3 regions of the Gelria sp. Kuro-4 genome follow, and region 1 is predicted to be linked to each of the others. Evidence: riboswitches for the same ligand, from Rfam matches in the RefSeq annotation. Region 1 holds a riboswitch; each other region holds the start of a gene.
What was found. Region 1 has a riboswitch for S-adenosylmethionine ahead of K5554_RS05695 (homocysteine synthase). Riboswitches for the same ligand answer to the same signal wherever they lie in the genome.

Region 1 (6,059 bases):
CGCTCGCTCCTTATTATACCCACCCGGGGCGAACTCTTCCGCCACGTTGATTACGCCTCCGCCGTTGACGATGAAATCCGGCGCATATACGATCCCCCTGGCTGCAAGGGCTTTCCCGTGGCGCGGTTCCAGCAGCTGGTTGTTGGCTGAACCGCAGACTGCCTTGACTTTTAATTTAGGAATAGTCTCGTCGTTGAGAACGGCTCCAAGAGCGCAAGGAGCAAATATGTCAGCCTCAACGTCAAAAACTTTGTCTTGTTCTACAGGAATGGCTCCCGCTTTGACAGCACGCTGCAGCTTATTCTCGAACATATCAGCAGCATATACCGTGGCACCGGCCTGGATGAGCTGTTCAATCAGGCTCAGGCCGACGTTACCACAGCCCTGGACGGCTACTTTTTTGTTTTCCAGGCTTTCATTTCCCCAGACGTGTTTTGCCGTGGCGCGCATGGCCTGCAATACCCCGTAAGCAGTCACCGGCGAGGGATTTCCGGATGTTTCAGGCAGCCCGGCCACGTATTTGGTTTCCTTGCGAATCGTCATCATGTCTTCCAAAGTACTACCGACATCCTCGGCCGTAATATAGCGGCCTCCTAAGCTTTCTACCATGCGGCCGAAGGCACGCAGCAGCTCCTCCGGTTTTTCTTTATTGGGATCGGCGATGATCACAGATTTGGCCCCGCCGAAGTCGAGCCCCATCCCCGAATTCTTATAGGTCATTCCCCTGGACAAGCGCAAAACATCAAACAAGGCCTCATCCTCGTTCTTGTAAGGCCAAATGCGAAGGCCACCCAGAGCCGGCCCAAGGGTTGTATTATGAATGGCGATGATGCACCTCAGCCCGGATACCTTGTCATAACCAAACAAGACTTGCTCGTGATCGTACTCTTCCATATTTCTAAGGACATCTCTCATTTTCTAAGCCTCCCCCTACATTTAAGCGATCTTTTCGGCTGCGCCGCCGGCAGAGTTCTTGGCCCCTCAAGCGCGAACCGCGCCGGGAATCCACCGTTCTCCTCCGGTGATTTTAGTACCATCGTCAAGGCGCTTGCCCACTTGTGATACGGTTCCACCCTGCAACATAATGCAGGTTAACGGACAACAAAGCTGCAAAATGTTGCAGAATACGAACAAAACTGCAGACACAGGTCAGGATACTGCAACTCCTTACGCTTCGCTCCGGTCTCGGCGGTATCGGCGGAACACCACCCCTTCCCTTCTTCGTGTTTTCCCTTTTCTTGACCACCAGCCTTCTTGTGGGTACCGACTTGGTACCGCCCTTGTTATTTGCAAAAAACATGCCAAGTCTGTGTCAACCAGGCGCGGCTTTCCCTGTTTTCGTCCCCTGCAAGCCACTGCAACCCGGAAGCGCTCTGCCTGCAGTATACTGCATTTGCGCCGACGGCCGGCCGGGCGCCTTATTGGTGGTGCGCTGGACAACCTGGACGTCAACCGTCTTGACGGCCGGCGTTCTTGCTGCTATACTCGAAGCGAACAATTTATGTTCATCCTGGCTAATTGTTCGTGCCGGGATATTCTTTTTTCTCCCGCTCCTCGCCCAAGCCGAGAAAGGAGGACAAACCTTGAGCCTACAGGACTTGCTGGCTGCGCTTGGAGTCATCATCAACGGTCTTCCCCAGGGGTTGCTCGCCCTCTCCTTCGGTTTTGCTGCCCTTCCGACCTCCGTGGCCTTCTTCATTGGCGCCGCCGGCGCGCTGGCCTTCGGCCTGGTTGCGCCCATCTCTTTCCAGGCGGAAACGATTACTCTGGTGGGCACCATGGGGCAAAACCGCCAGGAACGTCTGTCCATGCTGATTTGGGAAGGTGCCGTTATGACCGTGATCGGCATTCTGGGCCTTCTCCAGACCATTGTGACCTTTGTCGGGCCGGTGGTCACCAACGGCATGATGGCGGGCGTAGGCGTGGTGCTCACGGCAGTGGCCGTCAACATGGTGCGCGAAGAGCTGCCGGTGGGACTGGTATCGGCCGCTACTGCCCTTCTCGTCTACATGCCCACCAAGAATCTGGTCTACACCATCGTGGCCTCGGTAGCGGTCTCCACCATGGTGGCCAACCTGCTGGGCAAGGTAAACCCGGTGGCCCACAACAGCGAGTATGAGCGCTTCATTCTGCAGCGACCTATCGCTACGCCCCGCGTGCTGCGCGGCGCCGCCGCCCTCATCTGCCTTAACATCGGTGCCAACATCGCTTTTGGTAATATCACTGGTTCTATCGCCAAGACTACCCTCAACCTGGACCACCTGGCCATCGTCTCCAGCCTGGCAGACCTGGGTTCCGCCCTCTTCGGCGGGGGACCGGTAGAATCCATCATCTCCGCCACCGGGGCCGCACCGCACCCGTTGCTGTCCGGTGCCTTAATGATGTCTCTTATGGGCCTTATCCTGGTGGCTGGACTGCTGCCCCGGCTAGGCCGTTACGTGCCTATGCAGTCCATCGCCGGCTTTCTCCTGGTGCTGGGCGCCATCGTCACCTTCCCCATCAACGCCGAACTGGCCGTCACGGCCGATCCCCTGGTGGGTGGAGTGACGGCGGCCGTCACCGCCACCACCGACCCCTTCCTCGGTATGCTGGCCGGGGTAGCCATGAAGTACCTGATCGCGCTGTTTGGAGTGTAAAGGAGGTTGTGCCATGCCTGCAACGTACCATTTGCGCGTGGCCGGGCTGGAACGGGAGCTGCCCCTGGTGGAAGTGGCACCGGGCCTGGCCATTGCGAGTTTTGTCATCCTGGGCGACGCCGAGCTGGTGGAAGCCGCGGCACCCGAGATCGCCCGGCGCCTGCCCCCGGTGGACTTCGTGGTCTCCGCCGAGGCCAAGGGCATTCCCCTGGCGCAGGAGCTTTCGCGCATCCTGGGGCTTAAGCGCTATCTCGTGGCCAGAAAAAGCATTAAGCCCTACATGATCGACCCCCTGGTCACCGAGGTGGTCTCTATCACCACCCAGAAAAAGCAGATCCTCTGCTTGGACGGGAAGGACGCCGCCGCCGTGTGCGGCCGGCGGGTGGCCGTTGTGGACGATGTGATCTCCACCGGCGCCTCGCTGGAGGCGGTAGAGCACCTGGTAAAGAGCGCCGGCGGCACGGTGGCGGCCCGGGCGGCCATTCTGGCTGAGGGTGAGGCGGCAGAGCGCAACGACATCATCTTTCTCGAGAAGCTGCCCCTTTTTAAGAGTGCTGCAGGCCGACCGGCTTAAAGCTTGAAGGAATTCGTAACCGTAGGGTATTGACAAACCCGTGGCCGGCGTGTATAGTTAATGGCAACAACTGCACAGGAAACTCTTATCGCGAGTGGCTGAGGGACTGGCCCAATGACGCCCGGCAACCAGTTGGGGATGCCCAACCCGGTGCCAAATCCTGCAGAGCGGGCCCGCTCTGAGAGATAAGAGGAGGCGAAGAAACCCTCTTCTTATCGAAGAGGGTTTTTTGTTGCCTGTGCAGGGCGCGCGCCAGTCTCTCTCTCGCCGCAACCAAGGCTTCCCGGGATCCTGTAGGCCTGTCTCCTCGCTATACCCTAACTTGGGAGGAATAAACATGTCGCAGCGCAAACTCGGTTTTGCCACCCTGGCCATTCATGCCGGTCAGCGGCCCGACCCGGCCACCGGCGCCACCGCCGTCCCGATTTTCCAGACCAGCTCGTACACCTTCCGCGATGCTCAGCACGCCGCGGACTTGTTCGCCCTGAAGGAAAACGGGCACATCTACACCCGTATTGACAATCCGACGGTGGCGGTTTTTGAAGAGCGCGTCGCCGCCCTGGAAGGCGGTGTGGGCGCCCTGGCCACCGCCTCCGGCCTAAGCGCCGTCTTTTACGCCGTAACCAATGTGGCCCACAGCGGCGACGAGATTGTCTCCGCCAGCAGCCTCTACGGCGGGACGTACAACCTCTTTGCTGCCACCCTCCCCCGCTTCGGTATCACCACGCGCTTTGTGGACCCCGGCGACCCGGAAAACTTTCGGCGTGCCCTTACGCCCCGCACGCGGGCCCTGTACGTAGAGATCATCGGCAACCCCAAGCTGGACGTGCCGGACCTCAGCGCCATCGCCCAGGTGGCCCACACCGCCGGCATCCCGCTCATTGTGGACAACACCTTTGCCTCCCCATACCTTTGCCGGCCTTTCGATTGGGGAGCCGATATCGTAGTTCACTCCGCCACCAAATTCATCGGCGGGCACGGCACGAGTATCGGCGGCGTCATCGTCGACTCGGGCCGCTTCGACTGGACCAACGGGAACTTCCCCGCCTTCACGGCACCGGACCCCAGCTACCACGGCATCTCCTATACAGAGACGTTCGGCAGACAGGCCTATATCGTTAAGGCCCGGGTGCAACTGCTGCGCGACACCGGCGCCTGCCTGAGCCCCTTTAACGCCTTTCTCTTCCTGCAGGGCCTGGAAACGCTGCCGCTTAGGATGGAGCGGCACGCGGAAAACGCCCTGGCCGTGGCCCGCTACCTGGAGGGTTCGCCCTACGTGAGCTGGGTGAACTTCCCCGCCCTACCCTCCCACCCCTCTTACCCGCAGGCCCAACAGTACCTGCAGGGGAAGGGCGGCGCCATTCTCACCTTCGGCATCAAGGGCGGGGTGGAGAGCGGCCGCCGGTTCATGGACAGCCTGGAGCTCTTTTCGCTCCTCGCCAACGTGGGGGACGCCCGCTCGCTGGTGATCCACCCGGCCAGCACCACCCACCAGCAGTTGAGCGAGGAAGAACAACTCGCCAGCGGCGTTACGCCCGACCTGGTGCGCCTCTCCATCGGGCTCGAGGACGTGGACGACATCATCGCCGATCTGGACCAGGCCCTGAAAACAGCCGTTTCGTGAGGAGGTGGCAAAATGACCGGAGCTCCCCTTACAGTAGAAAGGCACCTGGAAGGCGTCGGCCTGGTGCACACCCGCTCCGTCACCTTCCCGGAGGGCCTCACCCTGTCGTGCGGCGCCACCCTGGCCCCGCTGGCCGTGGCCTATGAAACCTATGGGGAGCTGAACGCCGCGCGGGACAACGCCATTCTCATCTGCCATGCCCTCACGGGCGACGCGCACGCCGCCGGCCGGCACACGCCGGAGGATAAGGCGCCCGGCTGGTGGGACCCGCTCATCGGCCCCGGCCGCGCCTTCGACACCGAACGCTACTACGTCATCTGCAGCAACATCCTGGGCGGCTGCGCCGGGAGCACCGGGCCGACCAGCCTCCACCCGGCCACCGGCCGGCCCTACGGCCGCTCCTTCCCGGTGATCACCGTGGCCGATATGGTAAAGCTGCAGCACCGCCTCCTGGCGGAGCTGGGGGTAAGGCGCCTGGTAGCCGTGGCCGGCGGCTCCCTGGGCGGGCTGCAGGCCCTGGAGTGGGGCCGGGCCTACCCTGCGCTCGTGGAAAACGTCGTCGCCATCGGTGCAGCCGCCGCCCTTTCCACCCAGGCGCTGGCCTGGAACTACGCCCAACGCCAGGCCATTTTGCTCGACCCGGTACAGGGCCTGGCCCTGGCTCGGGCCATCGGCACCATCACCTACAAGAGCGACCTTTCCTGGCGGAGGAAATTCGGTCATGCCTGGGCCAGCCCGCCGGAGGAACGGTATCGCCTGGACAGCCGCCTGCAGGTGGAAAGCTACCTGGCCTACCAGGGCGAAAAACTGGTGCGGCGCTTCGATGCCGATTCTTACCTGTATCTCACCAAAGCCATGGATCTGTTCGACCTCCAGGAAGGATACCCTTCGCTTACAGCCGCCCTGGCCGGCTACCGCCCGCGAGTCCTCATGGTGGGCATCAGCTCGGACTTTCTCTTCCCGCCCTACCAGCAGAAGGAAATCGTGCGGGCGCTTCGGGCCAACAAGAAAAGCGCCGCCTACCGTGAGATCATCTCTCCCTACGGCCACGACGCTTTTCTTATCGAATTCGATCAACTGGGCTACATCATCGAGGAGTTTCTCCTGGGAGCTTGATTTCCTTGACTTTGTTGGCCTGGTCCACCAGCACAACCCGCGGCCGGAAGCCCAGAGCTTCTTCAGCGCTCACCCAGGTGTAGGCCATGATGATCACCTTGTCCCCCGG
Region 2 (6,059 bases), 170 kb from region 1:
ATCACGGTAAATCGACGCTCCTGCGGGCCATCGAGCGCGGGGTATACAACCACATCCCCGGCGACGGGCGCGAACTGGTGGTGACCGTGGCGGATGCGGTGAAGATTCGCGCCGAAGACGGCCGCAGCGTGAGCGGCGTCGACATCAGCCCTTTCATCGGTGACCTGCCCTTCGGGCAGGACACACACGACTTCTCAACGCCCAACGCCAGCGGCAGTACCTCACAGGCGGCCAATATTGTAGAAGCGCTGGAGGTGGGGACGCGTCTCCTGCTCCTTGACGAAGACACCAGCGCCACCAACTTCATGATCCGTGACGCGCGCATGCAGGAGCTTATCCCCAAGGCCGGTGAGCCCATCACACCCTTCATCGACCGCGTGCGCGAGCTTTACGAACGCTTCGGCGTGTCCACCATCCTGGTGGTGGGTGGGGCCGGGGACTACCTGGACGTGGCCGACCGGGTAATTCGCATGCAAAACTACCTGCCGGCCGAGGTGACAGGCCAAGCGCGGGCCATCGCCGCGGCGCGCCCCAGTGGCCGCCGGCCCGAACCCGGAATGCCGCTTACCAGCGTAACCGAGCGCATCCCGCTCCCGGAGAGCTTTGCCATCGGCGCCCGGGATAAAGTGAAGGCCAAGGGGACGGATACCGTCCTCCTCGGCCATGAGGAACTGGACCTGGCGAGCGTGGAGCAACTGGTGGACCCGGCGCAGGCGAACGCCATCGCTGCGATGCTGCGCTACGCAGCGCGCCACTACATAGACCGGCACCGGACGCTGCGCGAGGTGGTGACGGCTGTCTTCAGCGACTGCGCCCAGGCTGGCCTGGAGGTGGTTTCCCCCTGGCGCGGCCAGCACCCTGGAGAACTGGCCGCGCCGCGCCCCCACGAACTGGCCGCCGCTATCAACCGCCTGCGCCGGCTCGCGGTGCGCCAGAAGCGGTAGGAGGCTACTGGAAGATCAGCACACCCAGCACAGCGGCCAGAACCAGGACCAAGATGGGATCGAGCTTAAGGCGGCGGATGGCGAAGAACGCGACTACCGCAATGATCACACCGCTCACATTCGTGATGGAGGATGGGATTATGCTCCAGGTGGCCGCCACGATCAAGGCCACCACGGCCGGCCGGATGCCGGTGAACATGGCCTTCACAGCCGCCAGCGAGCGGTAGCGGAGGAAAACCCAGGTTAGGGCGAGGATCACGAGCACAGAGGGCATAACCACACCGGTGGTGGCGGCAGCCGAACCCCAAACACCGGCCGCCTTGTAGCCCACGAAGGTAGCGGCATTGATGGCAATAGGCCCGGGCGTCACCTGCGAGATGGCAATCACGTCGATAAACTGGGACAGGGTCAGCCACTGGTGCAGGGTGACGACCTCCCGCTGGATCAGCGGGATCATGGCGTAGCCGCCGCCGAAGCTAAAGAGGCCGATCTTGAAGAAGGTGGCAAAAAGCTTAAGCAGTATCACGTCTTACCTGGCCTCCTTGTCCTTTTTTTCTTCCTGAGCGGCACCGTTTTCCGCTTTAACCACCTCAAGGCGGCAGGCGGCTACGCCGGCGGTGGCTGCCGCAATGATGACGAACACCGGGTGTACGTTGAAGCCGATGAGAGCCAGCAGGGCAAGCAGCGCGAGGGCGCCGCCGAAGCGGCTTTTGATGGCTGTCTTACCCACGTCGAAGACGGCGGCGGCCATGAGCGCGACCACGGCCGGGCGCATTCCCGCCATGGCGGCGCGCACATAGGGGTTGTGCTGGACGCCCAGAAAGATAGATGCGACCACTAGAATGGTGATGAAAGAGGGCAGGGCAGCCCCCGCCACCGAGAGCAGTGCGCCGGACAGGCCGCTCAGCTTGTAACCTGTTAAAGCCGCGATGTTCACGGCGATGGAGCCCGGTGAGCTCTGGGCCACGGCTATGGCGTCCACAAACTCCTCATCTTCCATCCAGCCCGATCGCTCCACAATAGACTTACGGATGAGGGGCAGCATGGCGTAGCCACCGCCGAAAGTGAACGCGCCAATGGTGAAAAAAGACCAAAAGAGGCGCAGCGGCGTGGGAGGCAAGAACGCCTTACCTTTATCCTGCTTTTCCCCGTACCGGCTCAGCGGGGCCTTCCCCGCTCTCTCCCCCGCCTGCATCCCAAAACCATCCCTCTCCTACCTTAATAAGCCAGATTATCTATAGGATAACATAGGAAGCAAATCTATGCCAGCTCCGCGCCGCCTTGTCCCAACCAACCGGCGAAGGTAGCCGGAACCCGAGCGCCGGTTCTTCCACCCGGCGATCCGACCCGCCCCTGAGGGGTCGTCTCGGGGTCGGCCATAATCAGCGGAGTGCACGCTTTCCGGGCCGGGAGGGTCGAGGCTGCTTGGGTCCCATGGCTCAGGATGTTCAGCGCTTCCAGGAGCATGAAGCCCTGCGGGACGGCAAGCGGCTGTGCTGGGCCACGGATAGTAAAAACTTCGGCGACCGGCCGGATAATCCTTCTCAAAAACCGTAGTTCGAAACGACATCCCCCTTGACAGTGCCCGCTTCAGCGGCTAGAATATGGCTAACCACAACTGAAAAATGCTCTTATCCAGAGTGGCGGAGGGACTGGCCCCATGAAGCCCGGCAACCAATCGGGAGCGCCCGATCCGGTGCCAATTCCAGCAGGAGGATTCCTGAAAGATAAGAGGAGCGCACAAGAGGCCTCTTCCTTTTGGGAAGGGGCCTTTTTTAGCGCCGGGGAGGAAGGAAAGATGCGGATTGACAGGCGTGAGGTTACACGTTACCTGGGCCTGAAGGGTGGCCGGGAACTAGACGTGCGGTGGGCGGAGCGTGTTGAAGAGGTGGTGGCGGAAGCGGAAGAGCTCCTTACGCCGGCCTTTTCCTGGCGGACGTACCCGGTGGTGCAGGTGGGGGAGGGCGAGATTACCCTTGCCGGGACGGACCTTACCGTGAGTGGGCCGCGCATGGTGCGGCGCCTGGCCGGGGCGGAGCACCTGACGGCGCTCGCTGTGACGTGTGGGCCGGCGCTGGAGGAGGCGGCTGCGGTGGCCTTTGCCCGCGGCGAGTACGCCCGAGGCGCCATCTTGGATGCGGCCGGTTCGGCGGCGGCCGAGGCCCTGGCCGACGAGGTGAACGACTCGGTGGCGGCTGAGGCGCGGGCGAGGGGGTATTGCCTCCTTCCCCGGGTGAGTCCAGGCTACGCCGACTGGGACCTGGCGGTGCAGCCGCGGCTCCTTGAGGCGGCGGGGGCGGAGGGGCTCGGCATCAGCCTCAGTGCGGCGCTCCTTCTAATACCGCGAAAATCGGTTACGGCGGTGATCGCCTGGATGAAGGAGCCCGTGGCGGTGAACGGTGGTTGCCGTGCCTGCCCGCGCACGAGCTGTCGCTACCGGAGGGAGGAGGAGCAGTGAATCTGGCTGACTTACTGGTTGAGGGAAAAGCCGTGATCGTGGATGGGGCGATGGGAACACTCTTACAGGCCCAGGGGCTGGCACGGGGCGAATGCCCGGAGGGTTGGAACCTTCTCTACCCCGAACGCGTGCAGGCGGTGCATGCGGCTTACCTGGCCGCCGGTGCCCAGATCATCGAAACCAACACCTTCGGTGCCAACCGGGTGAAGCTGGCCGCCTACGGCCTTGCGGCCAAGGTGCGGGAGATTAACGCGGCGGGCGTGCGCTTAGCACGGGAGGCGGCCGGGGGGCGGGCGCTGGCGGCCGCCTCCATCGGCCCCACCGGGCGGCTCTTTGCGCCCTGGGGGGACCTTACTTTTGAGGAGGCATACGCCGTCTTTGCCGAGCAGGCTGAAGCCTGCGCTGCGGCGGGGGCGGACATCCTGTGGGTCGAGACCATGGGCGAGCTGGGGGAGGCGCGGGCGGCGCTCCTGGCGGCGCGGGAAACGGGGCTCCCGGTGGTGGTAACCCTTACGTTCAGCAATGGCGCCCGCACTCTTACCGGTACGGACCCGGTCACGGCGGCGGTGGTGCTCACACACCTGGGAGCGGCGGCAGTGGGGGCCAACTGCTCGGGTGGCGCGCAGGAACTCTGGCCGGTTTTGGCAGAGATGGCCCGGGCGACAGCCCTTCCCCTGGTGGTGCAGCCCAACGCCGGCCTGCCCCGGCCGGAAGGCGGGCAAAGCGTCTTTCCCGTGGGACCGGAGGAGTTCGCCGCCTGGGGGAAGCGCTTCCTCGACCTGGGCGTGGCGCTCCTCGGCGGCTGCTGCGGCACCACGCCGGCGCACATTGCGGCACTTACAGCCGCAGTGAAGGGGCGCGCCGTACCCGCGCGTTCAGTTATCCCCGGAGCGGCTCTGAGCTCGCGGAGCCGCACCGTCTTCGTGGGGAGCGGATGCCCGCCGCTTCTCATCGGGGAGCGCATCAACCCCACCGGCAAAAAAGCCCTGGCCACGGCCCTTAAGGCCCGCGCCTGGGACGAGGTGGTGGCCCTGGGGCGCAGCCAGGAAGAAGAAGGGGCCGGGGCACTGGACGTGAACGTCGGCCTTCCCGGCGGGCCGGAGCCCGAACTCCTCCGGGACGCCGTGCGCGCGCTGGGCGCACAACTGGGGAGCCCGCTCGTTCTAGATAGCGCCAACCCACAGGCCCTGGCGGCGGCTCTACCGGAGTATCCGGGGCGCGCCCTCATCAACAGCGTGAGCGGTCGGCCGGAGAGCCTGGCGGCGGTCCTGCCGCTGGCAAAAAAGTACGGGGCGGCGGTGGTGGCCCTCACCCTGAATGAACAGGGGATACCGCCCCGGGCGGAGGAAAGGGTGGCCGTGGCCCGGCGAATAGTGGCCGCGGCGGAGCAGGCGGGCCTTGCGCGCCAGGACGTGCTGGTGGACTGCCTTACCCTGACGGCCGGGGCGGCCGAGGCCGGTCCCCGGGAGACCCTGCGGGCTGTACGCCTGGCCAAAGACCTCGGCCTCAGCACGCTGCTCGGCGTGAGCAACGTCTCCCACGGCCTTCCCGGGCGGGAGACTCTGAACAGCACCTTCCTGGCCATGGCCCTGGCGGCCGGCCTCGATGCCGTGATCGCCGACCCGGCCAGCACCCGCATCAAGGAAACCCTTCTCGCCGGTGCGGCGCTGACGGGGCGTGACCCGGGAGCAAAAAGGTACATTGAGACCGTGGCCGGAAAAGCGCCGGCCGCTCCAAAGGGTGGGGAGGTGGCCCGGGAAGGGGAAGTGAACCGCAGCAAAGGGGCAAACCTGGGGCAGGCCCTGCGCCGGGGTGAGAAAGACGCTCTGGTGAGGGGTGTACAAGAGGAACTGGCTGCCGGGCGCGATCCCTTGGAACTGCTCAACACGGATCTCCTCCCGGCCCTGGGCCAGGTAGGTGAAATGTACGCCCGGGGTGAGTACTTCCTTCCCCAGCTCCTTTTGAGCGCCGAAGCCATGGAAGCGGCTCTTGGGCTGCTCGAGCGGGCGATCGGCACCGCCGGCGTAGCCCGCGCCGGCCGTGTAGCCCTGGCCACCGTGGCCGGCGACATCCACGACATCGGGAAGAACATCGTGGCGGCGCTGCTTAGGGCGAACGGCTTTCAGGTGGTGGACCTGGGGCGGGACGTGCCGCCGGAGGAGGTGGTGGCCGCGGTTGCGGGCGGTGTCGACGCGGTGGGGTTAAGCGCCCTCATGACCACAACACTGCCGAGTCTCGAGCAAACGGTACAGGCGGTCAAAAGAGCCGCTCCGCACCTGCCGGTGATGGTGGGCGGGGCGGTGGTGACGGAAGAGTATGCCAGGAGTATCGGGGCGGACGGCTATGCAGCTGACGGGGTGGGAGCGGTGGCATTAGCGCGGCAGCTCATCGCCCGGGCGCAACAAAGTAAGGAGGTTGAAACAGATGCCCACGCTTAAAGAAAAACTCGCCCGCGGCCAGTTTGTGGTAACGCTGGAACTCGACCCGCCGCGCGGGGCCGACCCGGCGCCCGTCCTGGCACAGGCCCGGGAGCTGGCCGGGCGGGTGGATGCCGTGAACATCGCCGACTGCCCCATGGCGCGCCTCAAGATGAGCCCCATTGCCGTGGCGGCGCTGGTGCAGCGGGAGCTCGGGCTTGAGACCATCTTTCACCTTAC
Region 3 (6,059 bases), 1.2 Mb from region 1:
TAAGCGCTGATGATGAAGGCGTTCAAGACCACCGGTGCAAGGTAGGCAATGACGCTGTGGCGAAAGCGGTAGGTTACCCAGGCGGCGAGCAGGGTGGTCAGGCTGCCCACCACCACGTCGATGAGCCCGGCCGGGCTCATGAGGTTTGCCAAGAGGCAGCCGAGGAAAACACCCCAGACGGCCTCCGGATAGATGATGGGGAGCACCGTCAGGGCCTCGGCCGCCCGGAACTGCGTCGGCATGAAGCTTACGGCCTGCAGCGCGTAGGTGAGGGCCGCGTAGAGCGCGGCGATGAGGGCGATGCGGACGACGGTATGAGCTTTCATGTGCCTTCTCCTTCCTTACCGGTTCAGCCGAAGTTTACCATACTGCAGCGCCGGGGGCAAGAAGCCGGTGGCCGAGGCGGCCGCTGCGTTTCTTGACACGAACATGTGTTTGGGAATATAATGAAAACAAGCCGAAGAATGGCTCAGTTGCTTCTACTCAGTAAGGTCGAGGGAAGGGAGGAGTTTCCGTGGGAGAGCGGGAGCAGCTGAAGTTGGAAGCAGTCCGGGCGGAGGTGGCGGCCCTGCGGCCACTTTATTGCGACGGCGCCGGCGACGGCACCGAGATCATCCTGCGTTCGGGAGAAAGGCTTTGGCAGCCGCGGCGCATCCGGGCGGTGCGGACCGAGCTGGCCCACCTTTACGGGGTGGACCTGGTGGCGGTGCGGCGCATCTACGGCGCGCTCCTGGAGCGTTCGAGCAGCGTGCCGCTGCCGCTTTGCCCGCGCCTGATCCTGGTGCCGCTGCGCCTGCGCCGGCCGCGGTGCCGTGGCGACGCCTCCCTGGGCTACATCTCTTACCACGAGGTCAAGGAGGTGCGCGCCGCCGAGCCAGGGCCCTTTCGGAGCCGTGTCGTTCTCTTTTCCGGGGTGGAGGTACCCGCCTTGTCCCGCCGGCGCGTCGTTCTGGAGCACCTGAGCGCCGCCCGCCTGGTGGAGGAGCGCTACCTCAGCCGACACGGCTGGAAGCCGCCCGCGGAGGAGCTTCGCCTGAGCGAGCGCCTGGGCGCCTTCCTGCGCGAGCTGAGCGCGCATTATCTCTTCTAGAAGCCTTCGTACAACCGGCTGCCGGCGGCCCATAGAGAGAGTCCCCCACCACAGCGGTGGGGGACTGTTTGCTTCGTTGGACCTCGTCTGCTGCCGGAGCCACTGCACGCCGGTCATTTTTTGCGGCGGGTCGCCGGCGGCCGGCGGCTGCGCCGCTCTGCTCCTTTCTCCGCCGTCCGCACCTGGATCAGAATCTTTCGTTTGTACTGATTAAATAAACTATTACTTACTCCCCCGGCCGTTTTCCAGGCTCCTGAGCAGGGCACGGATTTCGGCTTCGGTTAAGAGGTCCTTCTCAGGCGCATCGTCCTTGGTTCCGACAACGATTGCTCTGTCCGGATCGGTACGGGCTTCTTCCTGGGCCATCCGGTACACCCCCCTTCGGTGGTTCCGACTTTCAACGGGTAATGGCGCATTGGGCAACCACATCGCAGAGCACCAAGTCGTCGATCAAGAGGCTGGCTGCGTACACCACCGGGTTGTGAAAATTGCGGTACATCTGGAAACAGCGCGCGAGCCACTCGCTGGCGTCCCTCAGACTTTCGGCCGGGCTGCGCGACTGCTCTTCCTGCAGCATGCGGAGAAAGAGAGGGACCAGCGCCGGGTCAAACTGGCGGCCGCGCATCCGCTCGAGTTCCTGGCGTGCCTCCTGCCGGGTTTTAGTAGGTTGGTAAACGCGGGGCGACGTCATGGCGTCCCAGCTGTCACACAGGGCGAGGAGCCGCGCCGCCGGCGGTATGCCTGCCCCGCGGAGCCCAAAGTAACCTTCGCCGTTCCACCACTCATGGTGGTAGAGCACGCCGGCCGCCAGGCGCTCAGGCGGGTGCAGACCGGCCAGCATTTCCAGGCCGTACCGGGGGTGCTTTACCATCTCCTGCCACTCTGCGGCAGCGAGGCGGCCGGGCTTATGTAGAACCGCCGGCGCAATCCGCAGCTTCCCCACGTCATGCAAGAAAGCCGCCGTGACCAGGCTTTCCAGGGCGGCAGCGTCCAGGCGCATATATTTACCAGCTTTCAGTGCAAGCTTAGCCGTGTTCAAAGAGTGTCGGTGAACGTCTGGGAGTGCGTCTTCCAGCTGCGCCAAAAGTTGGAAGAAGAAGTCCAATGCCGATCTGCCTCGTTTCTACAACGGAAGTCGATCAGGGCCGAATCATGTAAGTCTAAATCGCATTATAGCATTCGAATCGACGACTGCCAAAAGCAAGTAACAGCAGTTTTGCCTGTTTATGCGGACCTAGGCGGCAATTGCTCCCTTATGCTCAGCAAGGATACATATATCTACCTGCAGTGCATAGGCCCTATGCGCCGCTGGGGCGAAAAGTAGAGGCAATACCTGTAAGTGGGGGCATATTCGATGCAAGAATTAGGAGCTACCCTGCGGGCCTGGCGCAAAGCCCGCAACATGAGCATCTACGATGTGGAGCGCCGCACGGGGATTCGCTTCAGCCTCGTCTCCGCGTACGAGCGGGGTGAGAAGAAACCCTCCCTGCAAAACGCGCGCAGGCTGGCACAGCTCTACGGGGTGCCGGTGGCTTACCTGGTGCTTTCCCCGGCGGAAGTCACCGAGTGCATCCCGCCGGAGCTGAAGGACGTGGTGAATCTTTTTCTCCGCCGCCCGGAACTGAGAAACCTGGTCACCCTCTTGGCGGACCTGCCGCCGGAGGGTGTACAGCACCTGGCGAACTTCCTGCACGCTGTCAAGGACCGCTCCCCCGACACCGGGCATGAAGGCTGAACCGCCGGGGCCTTGCTCCATGCCGAGGCAGTTCACCCCGGCGGTGCGGCGGTCCAAACGCTCCGGCCGGCACGGACTATTGACACCCGTGGCTGGATATGCTAGTATCGGAACGAAAAGCTGGACAAGTGAATAAAACTCTTATCCAGAGAGGTGGAGGGACGGGCCCGATGAAACCCGGCAGCGTGCCAGGGGGTGTCCTGGTGATGTGCCAATTCCTGCAGAATGTCAATTCTGGAAGATAGGAGTGCCCAGGCCGCTTCCAAATTGAGGCGGCCTTTTTGATTGAAGGGAGGACTTTTCGTGCCGGAGCGCTACCTGTTTACCTCAGAGTCGGTCACCGAAGGGCATCCGGACAAGGTGGCCGACCAGATCTCCGATGCTGTGCTGGATGCCATCATTGCCAAGGACCCCAATGCCCGCGTGGCCTGTGAAACCGCCGTCACCACCGGCCTGGTGCTGGTGATGGGGGAGATAAGCTGCGACTGCTACGTGGACATTCCTCACCTGGTCCGCGAAACCATCAAAGGCATCGGCTACACCCGGGCCAAGTTCGGTTTCGACGGCGACACCTGTGCTGTGCTGACTGCCATTGACGAACAGTCTCCGGACATCGCCCTGGGCGTGAACAAGGCCCTGGAGGCGAAACAAGGCCAGGCCGATCCTTGGGATCAGATCGGCGCCGGCGACCAGGGCATGGTCTTCGGTTACGCCTGCACCGAGACGCCGGAGCTGATGCCGCTGCCCATCTCGTTGGCGCACCGCCTGGCACGGCGGCTGGCGGAGGTGCGTAAAACCCGCCTGCTTCCGTACCTGCGGCCGGACGGCAAGACGCAGGTTACCATTGAATACGAAGGCAACCGGCCGCTGAGGGTGGATGCCGTGGTGGTTTCGGCCCAGCACAAGGCCGACGTGCCGCTGGAGAAGATCCGCGCCGATATCATCGAAACGGTGATCAAGCCGGTGATCCCTCCGGAGCTTCTCGATAGCCGTACCCGCTTTTTTGTCAATCCCACCGGGCGCTTTGTCCTGGGCGGCCCGGCGGCGGACTCGGGCCTTACCGGGCGCAAGATCATTGTGGACACGTACGGCGGCAGCGCCCGCCACGGCGGCGGCGCCTTTTCCGGCAAAGACCCCACCAAGGTGGACCGCTCCGCCAGCTACGCGGCGCGCTACGTGGCTAAGAATGTGGTGGCCGCCGGCCTGGCCGAGCGCTGCGAGGTGCAGATTGCCTACGCCATCGGCGTGGCGCGGCCGGTGTCCATCACCGTCGATACCTTCGGCACCGGTGCCCTGGGCAACAACGAACTCGCCCAGCTGATCCGCCGGCACTTTGAGCTGCGCCCGGCGGGCATTATCGAGACCTTGAACCTGCGCCGTCCCATCTACCGGCGGCTGGCCGCTTACGGGCACTTCGGCCGCCCCGATCTGGACCTTCCCTGGGAGAAAACCGATAAAGCCGAAACCCTGCGCCGGGCCGCCGCAGACCTCCGCTGAGCGGAGGCTTTTTTCTACTCCGGGATAAAGCTCTCAAGATTTGGCAGGAAGGCAGGGCCGGGAAGTCGAATACTGTAAGCCGGGGTGAAAAAGGCATGGAGGTTAACGCCGACCTGGCCCGCCTGGAGGAGATTCTCCACCAGACCGTCGATACCATCAAGGAAAGCCAGAAACAGATCAGCGCCATCGCCGACGAGGCGCGGGCCGAGGTGGCCCGGCTGAAGCGGGAGCTGGAACGGGTCAAGGGCGAAACCCTGGACGTTATTGAAGCGGTGGACGCCGCCCGGAGTGAAGAACAGCGCTCCCGCATGGAGCTGATGCGGGTGAGCCGCGACTTCAGCCAGTACGGCGAGGAGGACATCCGCCGCGCCTACGAGCGCGCCCGCGATGTCCAGGTGCGCCTTATTTTGCTCACGGAAAAAGAAAAGGCCCTGCGGGCCCAGCGCGATGAGATCGAGCGCAACCTGCGCAACGTAACCCGCCTGCTCAGCCGCTCGGAGGCGTTGACGGCCCAGGTGGGCGTGGCCATCGACTACCTGAGCGGCAACATCCAGCAGCTCTCCCAAACCCTGGCGACGGTGCAGGAGAAACGCGAAATCGCCGTGCGGGTTATTCAGGCCCAGGAAGAGGAGCGGCGGCGGGTGGCCCGCGATCTGCACGACGGCCTGGCGCAGCAGCTGGCCAGCGCCCTGCTCGAACTACAGGTGACGCAGCGCCTGCTGGAAGAGGATATCGACAAGGCGCGGAGCGAGCTGGAAACGGTGGAAAAGATCATCCGCAGCGGTCTCCGGGAGACGCGCGATGTCATCTTTAACCTGCGGCCACCTGCCTTGGACAACCTGGGGCTTAAGGCGGCGGTGGACAATCTGGCCGTCCAGGTTGAGGAGCGTACGGGCCTCAGCATAACCGTGACGGTGCACGGCGAAGAGCAGCAGCTGGAAGCCACCATGTTGAGCTGCGTCTTTCGCATTATCCAGGAGGCCCTGAACAACGTGGTCAAGCACGCCGAGGCGACCCAGGCGCAGGTGCGGATCGAGTTCAACCCGGCCTTCCTGGCCGTGCGGGTGGTGGACAACGGCAAGGGCTTTGTGCCGGAGAAGGGGGTGGCGAAAGCCGCTGGCGGCGAGCACCTGGGGCTTTTGGGGATGCGGGAGCGGGCGGAGCTCATCGGCGCTGCCCTGCGCATAAAGAGCACCCCCGGCAGGGGCACGCGCGTGGAGCTGCACCTGCCGTTGGGGGAGGCGGCGGCCGAAGGGGGTAAAGCGGGTGAATAAGGGCTACGCTTGGATTCTCCTCGCCGGGACGGCTTGGGGAAGCATCGGCGTCTTCGCCCGCCGGTTGCTTGACCTGGGCTTGAGCCCGCTCGATGTTTCCTGGCTGCGGGGGGTGGTGTCGCTGCTGGGACTGGTTCCCCTGGTCCTTTGCCGGCAGGGGGGCTGGCCGCGCCTGGCCCGGGAAGACCTTAAACTTTTTGCCGCCTTCGGCCTGGTTAACGGTGCACTTTATAACATCCTCTATTTCACGGCCGTCGATAAGGCAGGGGTTACCACGGCCGTTATCCTCCTTTATACCGCGCCTGCCTTTGCCACGCTCTTTGCCCGCCTGGCCTTCGCCGAGCCTCTCAGCCCGGGTAAGGCGTTCGCTGTGGCTCTTTCCCTGGCCGGGTGTTTTTTGGTGGCGCGCGGCTACAACCTGACGGCGCTCCGGCTCAACCTTGCAGGGGTGCTGGCCGGCCTC

Region 2: another riboswitch for S-adenosylmethionine. It lies ahead of K5554_RS06545 (hypothetical protein); the one in region 1 lies ahead of K5554_RS05695 (homocysteine synthase).
Region 3: another riboswitch for S-adenosylmethionine. It lies ahead of metK (methionine adenosyltransferase); the one in region 1 lies ahead of K5554_RS05695 (homocysteine synthase).

Annotation. Positions count from the first base shown of each region.
Region 1 is NZ_AP024619.1:1,137,954-1,144,012, reverse strand. It holds gene K5554_RS05710 (Glu/Leu/Phe/Val dehydrogenase dimerization domain-containing protein) at 1-915, opposite strand, end outside; gene K5554_RS05705 (hypothetical protein) at 1,584-2,636, shown strand; gene K5554_RS05700 (phosphoribosyltransferase family protein) at 2,650-3,210, shown strand; SAM riboswitch class I at 3,293-3,402, shown strand; gene K5554_RS05695 (homocysteine synthase) at 3,548-4,834, shown strand; gene K5554_RS05690 (homoserine O-acetyltransferase) at 4,847-5,950, shown strand; gene panD (aspartate 1-decarboxylase) at 5,922-6,059, opposite strand, start outside.
Region 2 is NZ_AP024619.1:1,310,574-1,316,632, forward strand. It holds gene K5554_RS06530 (ABC-ATPase domain-containing protein) at 1-944, shown strand, start outside; gene K5554_RS06535 (chromate transporter) at 949-1,470, opposite strand; gene K5554_RS06540 (chromate transporter) at 1,474-2,139, opposite strand; SAM riboswitch class I at 2,573-2,678, shown strand; gene K5554_RS06545 (hypothetical protein) at 2,743-3,402, shown strand; gene K5554_RS06550 (homocysteine S-methyltransferase family protein) at 3,399-5,840, shown strand; gene K5554_RS06555 (methylenetetrahydrofolate reductase) at 5,827-6,059, shown strand, end outside.
Region 3 is NZ_AP024619.1:2,339,078-2,345,136, reverse strand. It holds gene K5554_RS11775 (QueT transporter family protein) at 1-326, opposite strand, end outside; gene K5554_RS11770 (hypothetical protein) at 515-1,090, shown strand; gene K5554_RS11765 (hypothetical protein) at 1,313-1,456, opposite strand; gene K5554_RS11760 (HD-GYP domain-containing protein) at 1,488-2,174, opposite strand; gene K5554_RS11755 (helix-turn-helix domain-containing protein) at 2,445-2,825, shown strand; SAM riboswitch class I at 2,964-3,073, shown strand; gene metK (methionine adenosyltransferase) at 3,129-4,322, shown strand; gene K5554_RS11745 (sensor histidine kinase) at 4,418-5,596, shown strand; gene K5554_RS11740 (DMT family transporter) at 5,589-6,059, shown strand, end outside.